Regions from separate parts of the Devosia albogilva genome, predicted to be linked through region 3. Evidence: predicted binding sites of a transcription regulator. Region 3 holds the regulator's gene; each other region holds the start of a gene.

Region 1 (2,262 bases), 2.9 Mb from region 3:
TATCATCGAGCCACCGGCACTACGTTCGGCTCTTTTGCCGAGGAGCGCCCGTTCTTTGAAGAGCTTGCAAAGCTCGGCTGTCCGCTGCTGGTGATGGCTGGACAGGAAACCGTGCCCAGTGCCGAGGAGATGGATGCCCTTCATGACCTCGGCTTCGAGGGCTTCAACGTCTATGTCGACCACCTGCAGCCGCATCTGCTGCGCTCGAAGCTCCGACCGATGCCGGCGCTTGCGTCCACCAGCTCGCCCGAAGATGTCGCGAAGATCGCGGCCATTCCCGGTTGCATCATTGAAGCCTCCATCATGCCATTCGAGCGCTACCGCACGCCCATGACGCCGGCGGACCTTGACCGCTATGCCGCGATTGTTGCCGCAGTCGATGTGCCGGTGATCGTGCCAAGCCAGTTGCAGTTGACGCCCGCCGACGGCAAGGCACTGCGCGATGCCGGCATCGCGGCGGTGCTGATGGGGGCAATTGTCACCGGCGACTCACCGGACACCATGAGGGCCTCGGTCGAAGCGATGGTCCGCGGGCACTAGCCTTCTGCAGCCGATCCTGTGAACCGCCCCCGTCGCCGATACCACAGCGGAGACGTACAGGGCCGTCAGCGGGCCGGCCGCTTCCACAGTTGCCACTAACCCTGCCCCGCTCGTGCTGCCCAATTTTGAGCCGTTCACCAGCCGCTGGCATTCCGCAGCCGAATGCCGCTGGTGTGCAGGGAGGTCGCCCAGAGCGCCTTGAGCGGCACAAGACTGTCCACGACGCGAAGCTCCACCTCGCGTGACGCCAAGCTACTCGGCAGGTCGGTGAGTTCGACACGGGCCAGCGGCTTTACGACCTCCCGGCTCACCCACATACCCGCGTCTCCGAGGTTCTCGAAATGGTCCGCCGGCAGTTCATAGCGCTGCAGGACGGCCTCGGAGATGGCTGTCATCCAGCTTCGCTCCACATAGGCGGCAGCGCGACGGCTACCGAGCCAAGTCGCACGGTCGGAGTCCAGCGTGGCTTCCGTGGCCCAGATGAGGATGCGCGGGCACTCCCGCGGGAAGTGATAGAGGAAGTCGAAATCGTCCTCGATTGCCCAGACAAGGGGCCCATTGAGCCACTCCCGGCCGGGCGTCCGTTGGGAGGGAACCAGGACGGCACGGGGAACAAAGGTGACGATACCGGGATCGTCGCTGAAGTGATAAAGACGCAAATGCCACCCGCCTGTCGGTTGCGCCGGCCAGCATAATCGCCGCAGGCGTCACGTGCGTGTCACTCAACTTCGATACCACCAGCTCATTCGAATGAGTTGGTGCGATGCGCAATCAGGGACATTCCTGGCAAGAGACCCGAGACCGGATCGACGGCGAAATTGCCGCCGGACGCCTCGTCCCGGATACGCGCCTGCCACCCGAGCACGAACTCTGCGTCCACTATGGTACGCGCCGCCACTCCCTGCGTAAGGCATTGGCGGCGCTGGTGGCCGAAGGCAAGCTACGGGTCGAGCATGGTCGCGGCACCTTTGTCGAGCGGGCTCCACTGCTCAACTATGTAATCGGTTCGCGCACCCGTTTCCGCGAAAACCTGATGTCTCAGGGACTGACGGCGTCGGGGGAAACGCTCGAGGAAATGACCATCCCCGCGAGCGATCGGGTGGCTTCCGCTCTGGGGATAGAGACGGGTGCGCCGGTCCATGCGCGCTCCTGGCGCGGCTTCGCCAATGACCTGCCGATCAGCATCGGCTGGGCCTACCACGAGGTCGATCGCTTTCCCGACCTGCCGGAGCGTCGGCGGGACCTGACCTCGATCACCCGGGTCTACCAATCCTACGGCATCGCCGACTACCGGCGCCTGCGCACCACCGTCTTCACGCGGCTCGCCCGCGAGAACGAAGCGGCCATGCTGATGCTGCGCGTCGGGCAATCGGTGCTGGTGGTGCAGAAAGTCGATGCCGACCTGGATGGCCGCCCGATCGGGTTTTCCGAGGCCGTATGGGCGGGCGAACGGGTGCAGTTCACCTTCGAGACCGATCAGCCACATGTCATGACCACCCATGGAGAGAACGATGTTTAACGAGACAGGATCGGGAGGGCCCGATCACCGGGCGGTGCTCGATACGCTGGCGCGGGCACGGCCCGAGCGGCTGAAGGCCTTTGCCGAAACCCTGCTCGAAGGCATGGGCGAGATTTCCGTCGTCGCCAACCGGACCGGCCTCGTCATGGTCCCGATGCGCGATACGGTCGAAAATGTCGATTTCCATTTGGGTGAAGTGCTCG
Region 2 (2,262 bases), 2.2 Mb from region 3:
TCGTCGATGATGGCGCGGATCTGGGTGTAGTTGCCGAAGCGGATGCCCTTGGAGTTCTCGTTCGGCTCGACGCGAGTCAGCTGCTCGATCGAGACGTCAGAACCGGGGTTCTCGGCGTAGTAGCCCTGCTCCTGGCCAAGTTCATAGGCCGCGTTGGTGATCGGCAGGTAGCCGGTGTCCTGGTGCCAGTCGGCCTGGACCTCGGGCTGGCTCAGATACTCGAAGAACGCGGCGACGCCCGGGTATTCAGCATCGGGACGGCCCTGGAGCACCCAGAGAGTTGCGCCACCGATGATGGAGTTCATCGGCGGGTCGATCACGTCGCTGTAGTAGGGGAGCGGTGCGAAGCCGACGTCGAAATCGGCATTGGCGACCACCGCGGCACGGCCGGCCGAGGAGTTCATGAAGATCGCGCATTCACCCGACAGGAATGCCGGCTGCGCATCGGGGCCACCCTCCGGACCGCCGTAACGGAACAGGCCTTCGTCCTGCCAGCGCTTCAGATTGTCCCAGTGACGAGCCAGATGCTCGTTGTTCATTGTGAACTCGGTGCCGAGACCGCCGAAGCCGTTCTCGAGCGTGGCGTACTGCAGGTCGTGCAGAGCCGAGAAGTTCTCGGTGTGAATCCAGGAGATCCAGGCCGTGGTGAAGGCGCAGTCCGAAGCGCCCGATTCCTTGATCTGGTTGAAGGCCGCTTCCATCTCCTCCCAGGTGGCCGGCGGGTCTTCCGGATCAAGCCCGGCTTCCTCGAAGATGTCCTTGTTGTAGTACATGATCGGGGTCGAGGAGTTGAAGGGCAGCGACAGGATGTTGCCCTGGGGGTCCGAGTAGTAACCCACAACCGGCGCGATGAAGATCGACGGATCCCAGGTCTTGCCCTGGTCGGTCATCAACTGGTGGACCGGATAGACGGCGCCCTGGGCGGCCATCATGGTGCCGGTGCCGACTTCATAGACCTGCACGATGGCGGGCTGCTCGTTGGCGCGGAAGGCAGCGATGGCAGCGGTCAGCGTCTCGCCATAGTTGCCTTTGTAGACCGGAGTGATCCGGTACTCGTCCTGGGTATCGTTGAAGCCCTGGGCAACCGCTTCGAGCTTGGCGCCAAGTTCCCCCGACATGGCGTGCCACCAGGCGATTTCGGTCTGGGCATGGGCCGCAGTCGACAGGCCGAGCGTGGCGGCAGTCGACAGCAGCAGGGCTAGCTTGTTCATTTCATTCCTCCGGGTGTGGCAGGGATCTTGGTGCCCCCGCTCGTCTCAGTGGTAGCAATGCTTTGTTCGAACGCAAAGCTAAAATGTTCAAGTGAACAGGCGAGCGAGCGGACGGCGTTGAGGTGAGCGCGCCATGGAAGCCCCCAGCGCGATCGGCTGCTGCATAGGTGCTGCATATGAAAGTGATGTGACGGGAATGCCCGCGGGCGAGACCCATCCACAATTGCCGCCACAGGCCGCGCCGCCAAGTCATCACATTGGCCTGCCATGCTGGGGCGCTGATCCAACAGCAGGAGACGTAGCCATGCGAGGCAAGACCAAGATCGCCATCGGCATTGCCGTAGGCCTCTCTGTCGGAGTGGCCCTCAACGGTATCATGGATGGCGGTGGTATCTGGATTGGGGTCGGGCTCGCGCTCGGCCTTGCCGCAGGAAGTGCCTGGAAAGCTCTCAGCGAACGGTGAGCGCCAAGATGTACTCGGCTCTTTCCGCCTGAACGGCGCCGAACCCGGCCGTGCATCTATAGGCGCGCGCGGGCGTTGGTTTGCCGGAGGTGTTGCCATGTCGAACGAATCCGCAATCCTGATCTGGCTACCGGCGGGAGAAGTGCCGCATGCGCCGTCATTCGAGGTGGCGAGCGCCATGACATGCCCATCCCTGAAGGACGCGTTGATCGCCGCTCGAACCGACGCGGCGAGTCGCAGCGATCATCCGTGGATTTCGACGTCAGGCGCGATCTTCACCCCCGAGCAGATCCGCGTTCTTCTCGAGACCCTGCTCGACGACGAAGCCCAGTAGGGTTGCCCTGCTAGAGCTGCATGCCCGTGTGCATCGTTGCCCGGCCGGCAACCATGCCCCGGTTTGCCTCTACAATCGCAGCCGCGATCGCCTCGCTGCCCGATTCGGACGGCTCGATAGCGTTGGCGAACTGGTCCTGGCGGGTGAAGATCACCCTCAGATCGATTAGCGGCAGTCCCCGCCTCGCGGCCTCGCGGGTGATCACATCGTTGAGGACGCCAAGCGCCAGGTTCGCCAGCTTGCGTTGCACCGGG
Region 3 (2,262 bases):
ACCGGTTCAGGGCGGCGACGGGGCTATCGCCCATGGAGTATGTTCAAATCCTGCGGGTGGAGGAGGCAAAGCACCTGCTCGAGACCTCCGACCTGCCGCTGGACGAGCTTGCCGGGGAGGTGGGCTATCTGGAGCCGGCCAGCTTCCGCCGCATCTTCCGTCGCCTGGTGGGTCTGTCCCCGTCCGAGTACCGGCGCCGCAATCTGCTGCCTGCTGCTGTGATGATGTGAGAGGTCTGCCCTGGGCGACACGCTGCCCGAGCTGATTATTCGCTTCCGCCCGCCCTGGCCGGCCGCAAACAGGCAGACACAGCGCGGTTGGGTTGCTGGCAATAGGAGGACGTCGGACCCGTAGCCGTCTCCTGTCACTGCGTCCTCCATTCAGTGGTGCGGCAGAGACATGGTCGCCGCCCTGCCACGGCGCCGCACCCGTTCGGGTGGGTGGGGGAGGGGCTGGGGCAGGAGCGCAAAGGCAAGAGATCGGCTTGTCGCGATCCTGCAGGGTCGGCGCCAGGGGAGCCAACCTGCTGCCGCAGGAGCATCATCAGCTTCGTGTTGTGGCAGCACGGATGCAGCATGGACCGGCCGTGGAGTGGCCTCTCCTGGGGAACCCCCACCTAGCCTCCCCCGCGAGCGGGGGAGGGACGCGGCGGTGGGCGGGGAGAGTTAGGCGACTTGCCCGAAGCGTTCGTCGAAGGCGTAGCCGGCGCCGCGGACGGTGCGGATGGGGTCGGGGTCGCGGCCGCGATTGATGGCGCGGCGGAGGCGGCCGATGTGGACGTCGACGGTGCGCTCGTCGACATAGACGTCGTTGCCCCAGACGCCGTCGAGCAGCTGCTCGCGGGAGTAGACGCGGCCGGGATGGCGCATGAGGTATTCGAGCAGGCGGTATTCGGTGGGGCCGAGATGGACGTCGCGATTGCCGCGGCGGACGCGGTGGGTGGTGCGGTCGAGCTCGAGATCGCCCAGCTTGAGGGCGGCGGTGACGAGGTTGGGGCTGGCCCGGCGCAAGAGGGCGTGGATGCGGGCGATGAGCTCGGGGACGGAGAAGGGCTTGACGATGTAGTCGTCGGCGCCGGTGGTGAGGCCGCGCACGCGCTCTTCTTCCTCGCCGCGGGCGGTGAGCATGATGATGGGGACGCGGGCGGTTTCCTCGCGGGCGCGGAAGCGGCGGCAGAGTTCGATGCCGGAGACTTCGGGCAGCATCCAGTCGAGCAGGATCAGGTCGGGAAGCTTCTCCTGGATGTGCTGGATGGCTTCGTCGCCCGTCTCGGCGGTGGCGACGCGGAAGCCCTCTGCCTCGAGATTGTAGCGCAGGAGGATGGTGATATCGGCTTCGTCTTCGACGACGAGAATGGTGGCGGGCATGGTTTGCTCCGTCTAGAGCCAGCGCACTTGCTCCTGAAGGGGAGGGAGGGCGGTGTTGTGGGTCACCCTTCAGGGGAAAGCGGGTGGATCGATATAGCGCCTTGAAGGGGGCCCCCCACCCCCGGCCCCTCCCCTCAAGGGGGAGGGGAGGAAAGGCGCCGACAGTTCTGTTGCTGGGACACCCCCACCTCACCTCCCCCTGAAGGGGGAGGGGGCGGAGAGATCAGTGTTGTGGGTCAGGCCTTGATCTGGACGCGGTGGAGTTCCTGGACTTCGCTGGTGAGCTGCTTTCCGGTCTGGAGATAGTAGGCGCGCTCGGCGATGTTGGTGGCGTGGTCGCCGATGCGCTCGAGGCTCTTGGCGCAGAACAGGAGCTGGGTGCAGGGGGTGATGTTGCGCGGGTCTTCCATCATGTAGGTGAGCAGTTCGCGGAACAGCGAGGTGTGCATGGCATCGACCTCGTCGTCGCGGTTGCAGACGTCGATGGCGCCGGCGGAGTCGCGGTTGGCATAGGCATCGAGGGCGCCCTTGACCTGGCGCTGCACCAGCGCGGTCATGTTGCGGACCCCGTTGTAGAAGGTGGGCTGGAGATTGAGCCCGTCGAGCTTCAGCGAGCGGCGGGCCAGTTGCTTGGCCATGTCGCCGACGCGTTCGAGGTCGTTGGCGACGTGGATGGCGGTGATTATGGCGCGCAGGTCCGAGGCCATGGGCTGGCGGCGGGCGATCATGGAGACGGCCATGTCGTCGATGCGGCGCTGCATGTCGTCGATGCGCTGGTCGGCGATGATGGTGAGGTCGGCCAGTTCGCGGTCGAGCTTGAGCAGGGCCTTGGTGCCGTTCTCGATGGCGAGTTCGACCTGGCCGCCCATCTCGGCAATGGACTGGGCGAGGGTGT

What was found. The regulator PhoB, encoded in region 3, activates phosphate uptake and scavenging genes when phosphate is short. The targets are predictions, from matches to a motif close to TGTCATNNANCTGTCAT.
Region 1: phnF (phosphonate metabolism transcriptional regulator PhnF) is a predicted target of PhoB. The motif match lies at 1,246-1,262, and genes of this name have one in related genera.
Region 2: ugpB (sn-glycerol-3-phosphate ABC transporter substrate-binding protein UgpB) is a predicted target of PhoB. The motif match lies at 1,388-1,404, and genes of this name have one in related genera.

Annotation. Positions count from the first base shown of each region.
Region 1 covers NZ_JBHUNP010000001.1:3,548,026-3,550,287, reverse strand. Annotated here, with positions in the region: gene ACFSX5_RS17785 (hypothetical protein) at 1-540, shown strand, start outside; gene ACFSX5_RS17780 (DUF6886 family protein) at 675-1,199, opposite strand; gene phnF (phosphonate metabolism transcriptional regulator PhnF) at 1,304-2,059, shown strand; gene ACFSX5_RS17770 (phosphonate C-P lyase system protein PhnG) at 2,052-2,262, shown strand, end outside.
Region 2 covers NZ_JBHUNP010000001.1:2,772,948-2,775,209, reverse strand. Annotated here, with positions in the region: gene ugpB (sn-glycerol-3-phosphate ABC transporter substrate-binding protein UgpB) at 1-1,211, opposite strand, end outside; gene ACFSX5_RS13870 (hypothetical protein) at 1,516-1,674, shown strand; gene ACFSX5_RS13865 (hypothetical protein) at 1,772-2,008, shown strand; gene ACFSX5_RS13860 (SGNH/GDSL hydrolase family protein) at 2,019-2,262, opposite strand, start outside.
Region 3 covers NZ_JBHUNP010000001.1:608,753-611,014, reverse strand. Annotated here, with positions in the region: gene ACFSX5_RS03080 (GlxA family transcriptional regulator) at 1-230, shown strand, start outside; gene phoB (phosphate regulon transcriptional regulator PhoB) at 666-1,367, opposite strand; gene phoU (phosphate signaling complex protein PhoU) at 1,604-2,262, opposite strand, start outside.